2 regions of the Streptomyces sp. NPDC056452 genome follow, and region 1 is predicted to be linked to the other one. Evidence: riboswitches for the same ligand, from Rfam matches in the RefSeq annotation. Region 1 holds a riboswitch; the other holds the start of a gene.
What was found. A riboswitch is a leader RNA that binds a small molecule or an ion and turns the genes downstream of it on or off. The one in region 1 is predicted to bind cyclic di-AMP.
Positions count from the first base shown of each region.

Region 2: it holds a riboswitch for cyclic di-AMP, as region 1 does, so the genes downstream of both, ACFQ6X_RS28625 (peptidoglycan DD-metalloendopeptidase family protein) here and ACFQ6X_RS20125 (M23 family metallopeptidase) in region 1, are expected to answer to the same signal.

Region 1 is NZ_JBHTRI010000019.1:130,638-138,163, forward strand. Features, by position in the region: tRNA gene ACFQ6X_RS20110 (tRNA-Met) at 1-50, shown strand, start outside; gene ACFQ6X_RS20115 (MerR family transcriptional regulator) at 165-911, shown strand; gene ACFQ6X_RS20120 (PP2C family protein-serine/threonine phosphatase) at 1,043-2,200, shown strand; cyclic di-AMP (ydaO/yuaA leader) riboswitch at 2,435-2,587, shown strand; gene ACFQ6X_RS20125 (M23 family metallopeptidase) at 2,599-3,636, shown strand; gene ACFQ6X_RS20130 (aldo/keto reductase) at 3,883-4,827, shown strand; gene ACFQ6X_RS20135 (PrsW family intramembrane metalloprotease) at 4,840-6,336, opposite strand; gene trmB (tRNA (guanosine(46)-N7)-methyltransferase TrmB) at 6,485-7,312, opposite strand; gene lhgO (L-2-hydroxyglutarate oxidase) at 7,305-7,526, opposite strand, start outside.
Region 2 is NZ_JBHTRI010000034.1:81,955-89,480, forward strand. Features, by position in the region: gene ACFQ6X_RS28600 (STM4014 family protein) at 1-805, shown strand, start outside; gene ACFQ6X_RS28605 (STM4013/SEN3800 family hydrolase) at 825-1,637, shown strand; gene ACFQ6X_RS28610 (STM4012 family radical SAM protein) at 1,634-2,998, shown strand; gene ACFQ6X_RS28615 (STM4011 family radical SAM protein) at 3,004-3,933, shown strand; gene ACFQ6X_RS28620 (SGNH/GDSL hydrolase family protein) at 4,005-4,832, opposite strand; gene ACFQ6X_RS28625 (peptidoglycan DD-metalloendopeptidase family protein) at 4,999-5,937, opposite strand; cyclic di-AMP (ydaO/yuaA leader) riboswitch at 5,942-6,100, opposite strand; gene ACFQ6X_RS28630 (tyrosine-protein phosphatase) at 6,522-7,334, shown strand; gene ACFQ6X_RS28635 (DUF6126 family protein) at 7,344-7,517, opposite strand.

The DNA of each region.
Region 1 (7,526 bases):
TCGCTGGGCTCATAACCCAGAGGTCGCAGGTTCAAATCCTGTCCCCGCTACTGAAAGACAGAGGCCCGGATCCTTTCGAGGATCCGGGCCTCTGTCGTATGCCCGCGTCCGCCACGGCTGCCGTGCTTGACCTTGACGCAACGTAAAGATCTAGCGTTCTCGGCATGGAGTGGTCCATCCAGGAAATCGCCAGAAGAGCCGGCACCACGAGCCGCACGCTCCGGCACTACGGAGATCTCGGTCTCCTCGCGCCGAGCCGGATCGGGTCCAACGGCTACCGCTACTACGACCAGGACGCCCTCGTCCGGCTGCAGCGCATTCTGCTGCTGCGGGAGCTGGGTCTCTCGCTGCCCGCCATCAAGGACGTACTCGAGGGGCAGCGGGACACGTCGGTGGCGCTCCGGGCCCATCTGCGACTGCTGGAGCAGGAGCGGGAGCGCATCGGGCGGCAGATCGCCTCGGTGCGGACCACTCTCCACAAGACCGAGGAGGGAAGAGAGCTCATGGCCGAGGAAGTGTTCGACGGCTTCGATCACACGGTGTACGAGCAGGAGGTCACCGAGCGCTGGGGCCGGGACGCGTACGAGAAGGGCGACCGGTGGTGGCGTTCGCTGAGCCGGGCGGAGCGTGACAGTTTCCAGGCCGCGCACGAGGCCATCGCCCGTGACTACGGGCAGGCCAGGGCCGCGGGCATGGACCCGGGCAGCGAGCCGGTGCAGGACATCGCGCGGCGGCACTGCGAGTGGCTGTCGGTGACCGCGACGCCCACCCGGTCGCACGTGATCGGCCTCGGCGAGATGTACGTCGCCGATCCCCGCTTCGGGAAGAACTACGATCGGTACGGGGACGGCACCGCCGTCTTCGTACGGGATGCACTGACGATCTACGCGCAGCGCAGGCTCTCCGACTGACCATCGGGGCGCGGCGCTCGGGCGCTCCTCCCTTTGGCCGACGACGAGTCGCCGCACGGCGCGGCTCCGGCCAGCCTGGGTGGAGCGCGGTACCGTCCGCAGCCGTGGACGGACCGGGCAGGAGTGCACAGGTGGGGAAGCGGGAGAGGCGGCGGCGCGGAGCTGCTGGAGGTGCCCGTACCCGGCGGTTCGTACGTCTGCTGCCCGCCCTGATGATCGCGGCCGGGCTGGTCTTCGACCTCTCTACCCCGCCCGAGGTCAGTGCCGTCCCCCTGTTCGCGGCGGCTCCGCTGATCGCCGCACCGTTCTTCTCGCTGGCGAGCACGATCCGTACGGCTGCGGCCGCCATCCTGACGGTCCTGGCCATCCGGTTGTACGACGACACGATCTCGGACGTCGCCCCGGTCACCGAGCTGATCACCCTGTTCACCGTTTCCGTGCTCGCCCTCGTCATCAACGGTGTCGTCCGGCGGAGCAACGACCAGCTGGCCTCTGCCCGGGTCATCGCGGAGACCGCGATGCGCGCGGTGCTCCCGACGCCGGACGACCGGATCGGCGGGCTGCTGGTCGCGGCGCGTTACGAGGCGGCGCAGGCGGACGAGTTCGTCGGCGGTGACCTGTTCGCCGTCGCGGACACCCCGCACGGGGTGCGGCTGGTCGTCGGGGACGTACGGGGCAAGGGGCTGGCCGCCGTGGAGGCGGTGGCCGTGGTGATCGGGGCGTTCCGGGAGGCCGCCGAGCAGGAGCTGTCGCTGGAGGGTGTGGCGCAGCGGCTGGAGCGGGCGCTGGCGCGGGAGGGGACGCGGCGCGGCGGGCTCGACTCCATGGAGGGGTTCGTCACTGCCGTGCTCGCCGAGATCCCGGCGGGGTCGGGCAGGTTGCGGATCGTCAACCGCGGCCACCCCGAGCCGATCCTGCTGCACGCGGACGGGGCGCTCGATGTGCTGGCGCCGACCGTGCCCGCGCTGCCGATCGGGATGGGCCTGGGGGCGTGGCCGGACCGGTCGGACGAGTGGGAGCTGCCTGCCGGGGCGACGCTCCTGGTGTTCACGGACGGCCTCTCCGAGGCGCGGGACGCGGACGGGGTCTTCTACGACCCGGCGGCCCGGCTGCGCGGCCGTATCTTCCCGGGGCCCGACGAACTGCTCTCGGCGCTCACCGACGACGTACGGCTGCACACGAAGGGCCGTGCCGTGGACGACATGGCGCTCCTCGCGATCGGCCGGCCCGCCCGGGGGCAGCCGGAGCGGCGGACGACTGTGAAGATCGTGGGGCGGGGCGATGGATGAGTGGTTACCACGGTGCGTAGTCGAAGGGCACCGCTCCGCATAACATTTGACGCAACGTCAGAAACTGGTGCCCTTACCGGGAATACTCAACTCGCCCGTTTCGGACCGTTAATCCCCTGAAAGTCCATGCCGAAGCCGTGAATGATCAACGGGAACAGCTTGGAATCGGACCCGGGTGTCTATTAACGTTCGATAACGCAGCGCGGTTGTCCCAGTCGTCGCAAGAGGCGGCACCGTGCGCGAGCGCCGAATTCCGCAAGGAAACCGGGGAACCACCTACATGGGGTGAATCGGACACCTGTGTCTCGTAAGAGACGGAGATGCCCGTAGGAGACCTTCCTGCTCCGAACCCGTCAGCTAACCCGGTAGGCGAGAAGGAAGGAAAGGAGTGCGCCCACGTGGCGTCCAATCAGCCTGCCCCCGAGGCCCCGTCAGCCTTCAGGTCCGACAGCTTCGGTGACGAGGGCAGGACGTGGGAGGAATGGAACCCCACCGAGGAGTCCATCCGTCCCGTACGCGGCAGGCACCGTGTAGCCAAGCAGCGCGGCCTCGCCCGTAGCTCCACCGTCCTCGGTGTCGGCGTCATCGCGGCCGTCGGCGCGGGTGGCATGGCCACTGCGCAGAGCAAGCCGCCGGTCTCTATTTCTCTTCCCGATTCCATCGCGGACAATCTCCCCGACGCCAAGTCCCTGCCCGGCGTGAGCGCGTTCATGTCGGACGACTCGGCGGACAACGGCACGGTCGCCGCGTCCTCCCCGCTCACCACCGCCGGCATCACGGCCGCCGAGGCCGAGCAGGGCACGAGCAACGCCGGTGAGGCGCTGCGCGCCCGCATCCTCCAGCAGGCCGAGCAGCAGCAGGCCGGAGCCGAGGCCGAGGCCAAGGCAGCGGAGGAGAAGGCGGCGGCCGAGGCGGCCGCAGCCGCAGCCGCGGAGCAGCAGAGCGAGGCCGAGGCGAAGGCCGCCGCGGAGAAGAAGGCGGCGGAAGCCGCGGCGAAGAAGAAGGCCGAGGCCGAGCGCCTCGCCAAGCTCGCCGCCAGCTACGCCCTCCCGACGTCCTCGTACACGATCACCTCGACCTTCGGCCAGGCCGGTTCGATGTGGTCCTCCGGCTACCACACCGGTCTCGACTTCGCGGCGCCGACCGGCACCCCGATCAAGGCCGTGCACGGCGGCACGGTGAAGTCGGCGGGCTGGTCGGGTTCGTACGGCTACCACACCGTCATCGAGCTCGACGACGGTACGGAGATCTCGTACAGCCACCAGTCCTCGATGGACGTCACCGCCGGCCAGCGGGTCACCACCGGTGAGACCATCGGCCGCGTCGGTGCCACCGGCAATGTGACCGGCCCTCACCTCCACCTGGAGGTCCACACCGCGGACGGCTCGGGCATCGACCCGATGAGCTGGCTGCGCAGCAAGGGTCTCTCCATCTGAGGTCTCCCGGTCCGAGGGCTCCGCGGCACTGCCGCCGAGCCCTCGCCGGTGCTCCGCGGTGCTGCCGTCGAGCCTTCGCCGTTCCTGAGCCGAGCGTTCGCGCCGGCGGACGGCCCATCCGAACCCCGGCGGACGCCCCCTGAACTCCGGCGGCCCTGGCGCACCCCCCCGACGTCAGGGCTGCCGGTCTGCCCGTGGACCGCCTCCATCGGAATAGTCGCCTGAGCGGACTGGTTTGTTCCAGGTATGACTTCACTCCGCACACTCGGTTCCTCGAGCCTCCAGGTCTTCCCGCTCGCTCTCGGCGGCAACGTCTTCGGCTGGACGGCCGATGAGGACGGGTCCTTCGCCGTCCTGGACGCGTACGCCGCGGCCGGCGGCAACTTCATCGACACGGCCGACTCGTACTCCGCCTGGGCCCCGGGCAACGAGGGCGGCGAGTCAGAGACGCTCGTCGGCAAGTGGCTGGCGTCGCGCTCCAACCGCTCCGACATCGTCGTCGCCACCAAGGTCGGCGCCCACCCCGAGTTCAAGGGGCTCGCCGGCGCGACCATCAAGGGCGCCGCCGAGGCCTCGCTGCGCCGGCTCGGCACCGATCACATCGACCTCTACTACACGCACTTCGACGACGAGACCGTCCCCGTGGAGGAGATCGTCACCGCGCTCGACCAGTTGGTGAAGGACGGCAAGGTGCGCGAGATCGCCGCCTCCAACATCAGCCCCGAGCGCCTCCGGGCCTCCCTGGAATTCTCCGAGCGCGAGGGCCTCGCCCGCTATGTCGCGCTGCAGCCGCACTACAACCTCGTCTCGCGCGACACCTACGAGGGCGAGCTCCAGGACACGGCGGCCGATGCGGGCCTCGCCGCCGTCCCGTACTTCGCGCTGGCCTCGGGCTTCCTCACCGGAAAGTACCGGCCCGGCACGACGGTCGACAGCGCACGGGCCGACGGCGCGGCCAGGCACCTGGAGTCGGAACGCGGCCGCAAGGTGCTCGCCGCACTCGACAGGGTGGCCCAGGAGCACGACGCGGAGATCGCCACGGTCGCGCTCGCCTGGCTGGCCGCCCGGCCGACCGTCGCCGCGCCGATCGCGTCCGCCCGCACGGTCGGGCAGCTGCCCGCACTGGTGGCGGTGGCTGACCTGCGGCTGACCGACAAGGACCTGGCGGACCTCACCGAAGCGTCCGCCTGACACCTCCCCCGGCTAGGCGGGTGGGCGGCTGTCCTGCTGGTGACCGTCGTGCAGATACGGGTTGTACCCGCCGTAGTGCCGGTGCGGCGCGGGGAGCTGCTGCTGCGGATACGGGGCGGGCTGCTGCGGGTACGGGGCCGGCTGCGGGAACCTGCGGGGGGACGGGACCGCGGCCGGGCCCATGGGGGCCGTGCCGCGCGTGGCGCGGAACCGGCCCGTCGCATGGGCCGCGTACGTCAGGGCGGGCCCGGCGACCTCCCGGCGCTGCCACAGGTGGTGCAGCAGCTCCTGCTCGCGCTCGGCGAAGTCCGGACCGGGGGTGTCGCGGCGGGCTCTCCTGCGCAGCACCGCCAAGGAGGTCGCGAACGCCTCGTACTCCGCGACCGCCTGTGCCGCGGCCTTGCCCCGGGCCCGGTCGGAGGTTCCGTGCCAGTGCCGTGCCATGTCGCGTGCCATGCCCCTGGCCCGCATCGAGGCGAGGGACAGCGGTTCGGCGGGAGTCAGCCAGCCGGCCGCCGCGTAGACGGGCAGCTCGGTGGCCAGGGTGCGCAGTTCGCGCTGGCGCGTCCAGATGGCCAGCCAGGTCACCAGGCCGAAGGCCGGCATCATGAACACCCCGTACACCGCGTAGAAGCCGTACGGACCGAAGGCCGACGAGCCGTTCCACAGGGCGTGCATGCCCATGGCCAGGAGCAGGCCGAGGACCGGCAGCAGGATCCTGCGCACCCGGTGGTGCCGCCCGGCCACGGCCGCGACCCCGAATCCGATGCCGGTGAGCACCGTGAACAGGGGGTGCGCGAACGGCGACATCACCACCCGTACGAAGAAGGTCCCCGCCGTCACCGACGCGAGGCCCGTCGTGCCCAGCTCCTGGTCCTCGCCGAAGGCGTTGCCCAGGTAGAGGATGTTCTCGGTGAAGGCGAAGCCGGTCGCGGTGAATCCGCCGACCACGATCCCGTCCACGACACCGCTGAACTCCCGTCTGCGGAACAGGAATATCAACAGGACGGCGGCGGCCTTGGCGCTCTCCTCGACGACCGGGGCTATCACCGTGGCCCCCAGGGTGTCGGCGCTCGCAGGGTCGGCGGTGGCCGTGGCGATCCACCGGGTCGCGAACGTGTTCGCGATGATCGCCACCAGTGCGGCGGCGCACGCTCCCCAGGCGAAGGCGAACAGCAGATTGCGCCAGGGGCCCGGCTCGACCCGGTCCAGCCAGCGGAACGCGGCCATCAGCAGCGGCACGGGCAGGACGGCCAGCCCCAGCCCGACCAGGAAACCCTCGGTGCCGGTCTGTTCGCGGACCATGGACAGGATCAGCAGGCCGCACAGAGCGAGGACGACGATCACCGCACCGGCGCGGAACGCCTTGCTGCGCCACACCATGCCGACGCGGCGCGGCCGGTAACGCCACTGGCCGCGCTCCGGGACGGCGCCCAGGAACTCGTCGAGCCGCTGCTCCTCGAGAACCGGGACGGCCGGCTGCTGGTGCTGCTCGTACCCCTCGGACACCCGATGACCCTAACGAGAGGGACTGACACCTGGCCATGGTGCGCAGCGCCGGGCACCGTTCAGTGGCTGATCAGCGACCCCCGGCAGCGACTGGCGCCGACCGGGGGGCGGCCGGGGGCGGCCGGGAGCACGTCCTGCGCGCGCCGGCTCACCGACGGGTGAACAGAACGTCCTGCACGACGTGCCCCTTGTCCAGGCCCTGCCCCTCGAAGCGGGTCAGCGGCCGGAACGCGGGCCGCGGCGCGTAGCCGCCGTCCGCCTGCGTGTTCTCGAACAGGGGGTGCGCCGTCAGCACCTCGAGCATCTGCTCCGCGTACGGCTCCCAGTCCGTCGCGCAGTGGATCACCGCGCCCGGCTTCGTCCGCTGCGCCACCAGGTCGAGGAACTCGGGCTGGATCAGCCGGCGCTTGTGGTGCCGCTTCTTGGGCCAGGGGTCGGGGAAGTACACCCGGAGCCCGTCCAGCGCCTGCGGCTCCAGCATCTCGCGCAGCAGGATGATCGCGTCACCGTTGGCGACCCGGATGTTGGACAGCCCTGCCCGGTCGGCGAGACCGAGCAGATTGCCCTGGCCCGGAGTGTGCACATCGACGGCCAGAATGCCGGTGCCGGGGTCGTCGGCCGCCATCTGCGCGGTGGCCTCGCCCATGCCGAAGCCGATCTCCAGGACCACCGGGAGGCCGTCGAACAGCTCGGGCAGATCGAGGACGCGGAGGCCGTCGATGTCCAGGCCCCACTTCGGCCACAGCCGCTGGAGGGCGTCCTCCTGGCCGGCGGTGACCCGGCTGCGGCGCGGCTGGAAGCTGCGGATCCGGCGCTCGTGGTGCGATCCTGCCGGGTCGGCAGCGGGTCCGCCGGGGAAGCGGGGCTCCTGGCGGAGTCTGCGCTGCCGCTCGAACGATGCTGCGCGCCGGGCCTCGGCATCCGCGTCCGCGGGGGTGCCGGGCGTTTCGGGGGTGGGGTTCACAGGCTCAGACACAATGACCGGATTCTACGGCGGGTGGCTTCCACCCCGACGCGCGTGCCCGCAGCAGGGCCCGTCGCGCCACCTCCCTCCCGATGGGCAGCGAAGCCGTGGCGGCGGGCGACGGCGCGTTCAGTACGTGCACGGTGTGCGGGGCCTCGCGGAACAGGAAGTCGTCCACCAGCGTGCCGTCCCGCAGCACCGCCTGGGCCCTGACCCCGGCCGGGGA
Region 2 (7,526 bases), on a different contig from region 1:
CCCCGAGGACATCGCGGTCATGTTCGACAAGCGCCTCTGCCATGGCGTGATGGAGGCTGCCGGGGTACCCGTGCCGGCTTCGCCGACGTCCGGGCCCACGGCACCTGCCGTGCGGGGCTGGGCGGATGTGCGTGACCTGATGGCCGGGCACCGTATGCCGCGCGTCTTCGTGAAGCCCGCGCACGGGTCCTCCGCCTCCGGGGTACTGGCCCTGGAGACGGCGGGGCGCGGCCGGGTGCGGGCGACGACCTCCGTCGAGCGGGACGGGGAGGGGCGGCTCTTCAACTCGCTGCGGGTGCGGCGCTGCACGACGGAGCGAGAGGTGGCGGCGATCGTCGACACGCTCGCGCCCGACGGGCTGCACATCGAGCGCTGGCTTCCCAAGGCGTCCTTGCGGGGGCGGGTGGCCGACCTCCGGGTCGTGGTCGTCGCGGGCCGGGCGACGCACGCCGTCGTACGGACCAGCCACTCCCCCATGACCAATCTGCATCTGGGCGGGGCACGCGGCGATCTCGACGAGGCGCGGGCCGCGGTCGAAGCGGCCGGCGCCGACTGGGGTGAGGCCCTCGCGGTGTGCGAGCGTGCCGCCGCCTGCTTCCCGGACACGCTCTGCGTGGGCGTCGATCTGCTGCCCGCCACCGGCTGGCGGCGCTTCGCCGTCGGGGAGGTCAACGCCTTCGGGGATCTCCTGCCACGCCTCACCGGGCTCCCGGGAAGCGGCGCCGAAGGCCTGGACACCTATGCGGCGCAGGTCGCCGCCGTACTGGACCGAGCAAGGAACGAACGTGCCGTCACTGCCCCCTGAACCCACGTCCGCCGTCGACATGAACGAGATCGTGGGCAGCCATGATCTGTTGCTCGTCACCCTGGACACCCTGAGGTACGACGTCGCCGAGGAGCTCGCCGCCGCCGGCCGCATCCCGAACCTGGTCCGGCATCTGCCCGGGGGCACCTGGGAGAAGAGGCACGCACCGGGCAGCTTCACCTACGCCTCCCACCAGGCGATCTTCGCCGGTTTCCTGCCGACGCCCGCCTCGCCGGGCCCGCACCCCCGGTTGTTCGCGGCGCGCTTCGCCGGCAGCGAGTCCACGGCGGACGGCACGTTCGTCCATGACACCCCCGACCTGCTCTCCGGTCTCGCCGCCGTGGGCTACCGCACGGTGTGCATCGGCGGAGTCGGCTTCTTCAACGGCCGTCCGCCCCTCGGCGCTGTGCTGCCCGGGATGTTCCGGGAGAGCCACTGGGAGCCGGAGTTCGGTGTCGCCTCACCCACCTCCTTCGAGGCCCAGGTGGCACGCGCCGAACAGGTCGTCGCCGAACTCCCCGAGGATCAGAGGCTGTTCCTCTTCGTCAATGTGTCGGCCCTGCACCAGCCGAACTGGTTCCACCTCCCCGGGGCCACCGCCGATGCCGGTGACTCCCGGGCGACCCATGCCGCGGCCCTGGAGTACGTGGACCGGCACATCGGGCGTCTCTTCGCCGCCGCGAGCAGCCGCCGCCGGTGCTTCGCGATCGTCTGCTCCGACCACGGCACGGCCTACGGTGACGACGGGTACACCGGTCACCGGCTCGGTCACGAAGCGGTCTGGACCGTGCCGTACGCCCACTTCTTCCTCGATCCGGGGGCATCTCGATGACCGTCACCACCAGCACCGGGCCCTACCGGAGCTACGTCTACGCCTATCCGCACAAGACGGCCTACCGCCCGCTCGCCGGTCACCCGGCCGGGCGGCCCCTGCTGAGCGAGCTGTGGGCGGCGGAGCCGAAGGACGCGCTCTCCCTCTATGTCCACATACCGTTCTGCGAGATCCGCTGCGGCTTCTGCAACCTGTTCACCCGGATCGGCGCCCCCGATGAGCTGACGACGCGCTACCTCGACGCACTGGACCGGCAGGCCACCGCGGTCCGGGACGCCCTGGGGGATCAGGAGCGGGTGCGTTTCGCCGCCGCCGCGTTCGGCGGTGGCACTCCCACCTTCCTCACGGCGGGCGAGCTGGAGCGGCTCTGCGACATCGCCGAGAGGCGGATGGGTGCCGACCTGCGGTCCGTACCGCTGGCGGTCGAGACCTCACCGGCGACGGCGACGGCGGACCGGCTGGGCGTCCTCGCCGACCGCGGGACCACCCGGATCAGCATCGGTGTGCAGAGCTTCGTCGACGCGGAGGCCCGCGCCGCGGTCCGCCCGCAGCACCGGTCCGAGGTGGAGGCCGCCCTCGGCCGGATCCGCGACGCCGGCGTCCCGGTCCTCAACATCGATCTCATCTACGGCATCGACGGACAGACCGAGGAGAGCTGGCGCACCTCACTGGACGCCGCCCTGGCCTGGCGTCCCGAGGAGCTCTACCTCTACCCGCTGTACGTGCGCGCCCTCACCGGCCTCGGACGGCAGGGAGCGGCGGCCGGGGCCGCGGACGGGCAGGACCCCGCCTGGGACGAGCAGCGGCTGCGCCTCTACCGCACGGGCCGCGACCACCTCCTGGCCCACGGCTACGAGCAGGTGTCGATGAGGATGTTCCGCCGCACGGGCGCGCACCGGGCGGGCCCGGACGACTACGCCTGCCAGACCGACGGCATGATCGGGCTCGGCTGCGGCGCCCGCTCGTACACCTCCTCGCTGCACTACTCCTTCGACTACGCGGTGGAGATGCGCGAGATCCGGGGCATCATCGACGGCTTCACGGCCACCGAGGACTTCTCGCGCGCCGAGGTCGGACGGTACGTCGACGGCGACGAGGCGCGCAGGCGCCACCTCCTGCAGTCGTTGCTCCAGGCCGAGGGCATGCGCCACGACGGATACCGCGAGCGTTTCGGCACCGACCCCTTCGGGGACTTCCCGGGCGAACTCGGGGCCTTCGAGGAGCGCGGCTGGCTGGACGGGTCCGCGGGCCCGGGCCTGCTGCGGCTCTCCCCCGAGGGCCTCGCCCACTCCGACGCACTGGGCCCGGAGCTGTTCTCCCCCGCCGTACGGGCCGCGATGGCCGCGTACGAAGTGAAATGAGCCCCGTGACGCCGACGCCTGCGGACCTGACGATCCTGTACCGGGGCCCGCTGGCGTCGTGCGACTACGACTGCCCCTACTGCCCGTTCGCCAAGCGACGGGACAGCGGGGAGCAACTGCGCGCCGACCGTGCGGCTCTGGAGCGGTTCACGGCGTGGGCCGCCGCGCAGACCGGCGAGCGGCTGTCGGTGCTCTTCACGCCGTGGGGCGAGGGGCTGGTCCGTTCCTGGTACCGGCACGCTCTCGTCGAGCTGTCCCGGCTCCCGCACATCGGCCGCGTCGCCATCCAGACCAATCTCGGCGGCCGCACCGGCTGGCTGGCCGACGCCGCGCGGGACAAGGTCGCCCTGTGGTGCACGTACCACCCGGGCCAGACTCCGTACGAGCGGTTCCTCGGCAGGTGCCGGGAGCTGACCGCCCTCGGGGTCCGCCACAGCGTCGGGGTCGTGGGGCTGGACGCCCACCTCGACGAGGCCCGACGGCTGCGTGAGGCGCTGCCCCCTGAGGTGTACCTCTGGGTCAACGCCGCCGAGGGACACACGTACACGGACGAGGAGGCGGACCGCTGGACGGCCCTGGACCCCCTGTTCCCGTACAGCCGGTATCCGCACCGCTCGGCCGGGCTGCCCTGCCGGACAGGTGAGTCGGTCGTCTCGGTGGACGGCGACGGCACGGTGCGCCGCTGCCATTTCGTCCGCGCCGAGCTCGGCAACCTCTACGACGGCAGCTTCCGGCGCTCGTTGGGTCCGCGTGGCTGTCCGCTCGATGTGTGCGACTGCCACATCGGCTATGTGCACCTGGAGACGCTGCCGTTGTACGACGTCTTCGCGGGCGGCGTGCTGGAGCGGATACCCGCCGGCCCCGTGCGGGTGCCTACCGCGGACGCGCTCAGTGGAGCGGTACCGAGGCGTTCCCTCCCCGTCATCACCCGCTGAGCGAACCGAGCGCGCTGAGCGCACTGATCACCGGCGTCGGACACGCGTGTGATCAGTGCGCTCGGAGGTGCTCAGAGCGGGAGCAGATCGGGGCGTTTGGCCTCGACGTGGTCACCGGAGGACTCACCGCGCAGGCGCCGGCCGATCCACGGGACGAGGTACTCGCGGGCCCAGGCCATGTCGTCGCGGCGCACTTCGAGTGCTCCGCGCTGTACCTGCGGGGGCCACACCTGGTCGGGGTCGGCCGGCACGTCGAGGCCGAGGACCTGGGCGGCGCGCAGCGCGACCCGGGTGTGTCCCTCCGCCGAGAGGTGCAGCCGGTCGTTGTCCCAGGCACGCCTGTCCTGCACGGACCGGAGCGACCACAGGTCCAGGACGGGGCAGTCGTAGCGGTCGGCGATGGACCGTACATGGGCGGTGTAGGTGGCGATCTTGCCCCGCAGGTGCCTGAGCACCGGAACGCCGCGGGTGTCGAAGCCGGTGGTGATCATGACGGTGCCGACCGAGCGGGTCAGGTCGGCGACCGCGCGCTCGAAGCGTTCGGCCACGTCGTCCGGGTCGGTGCCGGGCCGGATGATGTCGTTGCCGCCCGCGCAGAAACTCACCAGATCCGGTGCGAGCTCCTTGGCGCGGGGGACCTGCTCCTCGACTATCTGGTCGAGGAGGCGTCCGCGTACGGCGAGATTGGCGTACCGGAAGTTCCCGTGCGGGCCGTCCGCGGGGTCGGCCGCTGCATCGGGGAGAGGGAGCTGGTCCGCCAGAATGACCGCGAAACGGTCCGCCCAGCCGACGAGCGTCCCATCGGGGCCGGGGTCTCCGACGCCCTCGGTGAAGCTGTCGCCAATCGCTGCGTACGACCCGATGGTGCCTCGTCTTTTGTTTCTCGAATCGTCTGCCACAAGCGCATATCCTGCACCTTCGAATGTGACCTACGCGACCGTAATAAGGGGTTGACGGGTGGTGAGATAGACCACCCGGTCAGGTTTTGGTAAAGCCGGAATAAGCAGAGGGGCGGTGCGCCGCCGCGCACCGCCCCTCGTGAGCTCACCGAGCCGCCTGATGACGTCAGATGGAGACGCCGTGCGAGCGCAGGTAGGCGATCGGGTCGACGTCCGAGCCGTAGCTCGGGCCGGTGCGGACCTCGAAGTGGAGGTGCGGGCCGGTGGAGTTGCCGGTGGAACCGGAGAGGCCGATCTGCTGGCCGCCGGTGACGGTCTGGCCGGCCGAGACGCCGAGCGACGACAGGTGGGCGTACTGGGAGTACATGCCGTCGTCGTGCTTGATGACGACCTCGTTGCCGTACGCACCGCTCCAGCCCGCGGAGACCACGGTGCCCGGGCCGATGGACCGGACGCTGGTGCCGGAGGCGGCCTGGAAGTCGGAGCCGGTGTGGTAGCCGCTGGACCAGCTGGCACCGGCGACGCGGTACTGGGTGGAGACGCTGCCGTTGGCCACCGGGGTGGTGTAGCCGGAGCTGTTGCTCTCCGAAGCGCCGGTGGAGTCGGCGGTGTTGGTGGCCGTCGACGCCTTCTCGGCCGGAGCGGCGGCCTTGGGGGCCGACTCCGCCTTGGAGGGGGCGGCCTTCGGGGCGGCCTTGGAGGGGGCTGCCTCCGCGTGGGAGCCGGACGCCTTGACGCCGAGGGTCAGCTTCATGCCCGGGAAGATCAGGCTCGGGTTGCCGCCGACGACCTCACGGTTGTCCTTGTACAGCTTCTCCCAGCCGCCCTTGACCTTCTTGTCGGCTGCGATCTTCGCCAGGTAGTCGCCGGCGACCACGGAGTAGGTCTTGGGGGCGCCATGCTTCTTCGCCACGGAGGCGGCCGGCGCGTGGTGCGCCGCGCTGGCGGCCGCGGGCTTCGCGGCGGGTGCGGACTGCTCCGCGGCGAAGGCGCCGGTGGCGCCGATCAGCGGAAGGGCGAGGACGGCGCCGCCGGTCCCTGCGGCGAGGACGCCGCGGGAGATCGGGCTGGCCTTCGTACGACGGTGCTTACCCTTTGCGGGCATGGGGAATTCCTCTCCGGCGCCTGCGAGGTGAGCTGTCGGGTTCGGACTGGAGATGCCCGGCCGCGCTGAGCGCGTCTTGACCCCAAGCCGTTCCGGATCACTCCGGTCGGCGGCTTACCTGGTTCCCCCGCTCCTGCCACACGTGAGTCGGTGCGGATTCCGGGCGGCGGCAGGATTAGGCGTTCCGTCCGGATTGACGGTGACCGTAAGCGAGTCAGGACGCCGGGAACAAGCCACCGGTTGCGTACCGGAATGAGCGGTTCAATTCCGGTTCCGAATTCCGGTCACACTCCGTGGATTACGGATCTTGGCTTTCCGCGTGGCGTATGGATTACCTCCCGGCAGTTTCGCCACACACCGTCACGGATATGATCCCGCTCACCTGTCGCATCCCATCTCCCGTATAAGCGGGGCATGTTCTGCTAAATACACCAATACGGACATGTCATGGTCGCGGGCGGCCGGTCGACCGGCCGCGAAGGCACCGGAGGGCGAAACGATTGCCCGATGAATCCATGTCGTATCGTCGCGGGCGTGCCCCTGTCGGCGAGCGGCGCCGACGCCCAGACACTCCAGGAGTCCTTGTGACGCAGCAGCTGCCAGAGGTTCCGTCGACAGACGCCGAGCTGACCGGTGTCCGCAACTTCCGCGACGTGGGCGGCCTGCCGACCACGGACGGCGGCAGGGTGCGCTACGGGCGCCTCTACCGCAGCGGCCACCTCGCGCACGCCACCGAGACGGACACGGCATTCCTGGCCGGACTCGGCCTGCACACGGTCTTCGACTTCCGCAATGCCGCCGACCACAAGCTCGACGGCCTCGACGTGGAACTTCCCGGTGTCCGGAATGTCAGCATTCCGCTCTCGGACCCGGCCGACGGCGCCGAGTTCTGGCGACTGGTGCGCGACGGCAACATCCAGCAGCTGCGCTCGATCCTCGCCGACGGCAAGGGGACGGCCCGCATGATCGCGTCGTACCGGTCGATCATCACGGACCGCACCGCGGAGCACAGCAGGGTGCTGCACGCGCTGGCCGAGGACAGCGTGCCGGCTCTGATGCACTGCGCGGCGGGCAAGGACCGGGCCGGTCTGTCGATCGCGATCTCGCTGCTGGCGGTCGGCGTCGAGAAGGAGGCCGTCGAGGCCGACTACCTCAAGTCCAACGATGCGCACCGCCGCTACAAGGTGCGGCGCAGCGACACGTCGTCGGCGGGGATGTCGGACGAGGTGATGGAGCTCCTCAACCCGCTCTTCGGTGCGCACTCCGACTACCTCGCCGCCGCCTTCGCCGCGATCGAGGAGACCTGGGGCGGTACGGACCGCTACCTCGGCGAGGGGCTGAAGCTCGCGCCCGAGACCCGCGAGAGGCTGCGCGAGCGCCTCGTCGAGGAGGCGTAGCGCAGGCGGTCAGCCTTTGCCCGCCACGGTGAACAGGAGAAAGAGGAAGGCCGCGACGACGTGGCCGGCCACCAGGTAGGCGACGAGCCGGATGACCACACCGCGGGGCATCTTCCGCTCGTGCGTGTCCTTGTTCTCCCGCAGGCGCGGGGTGAGCGGGTCGTAGTGCTCCGAATCGGACATGGCAGTCCT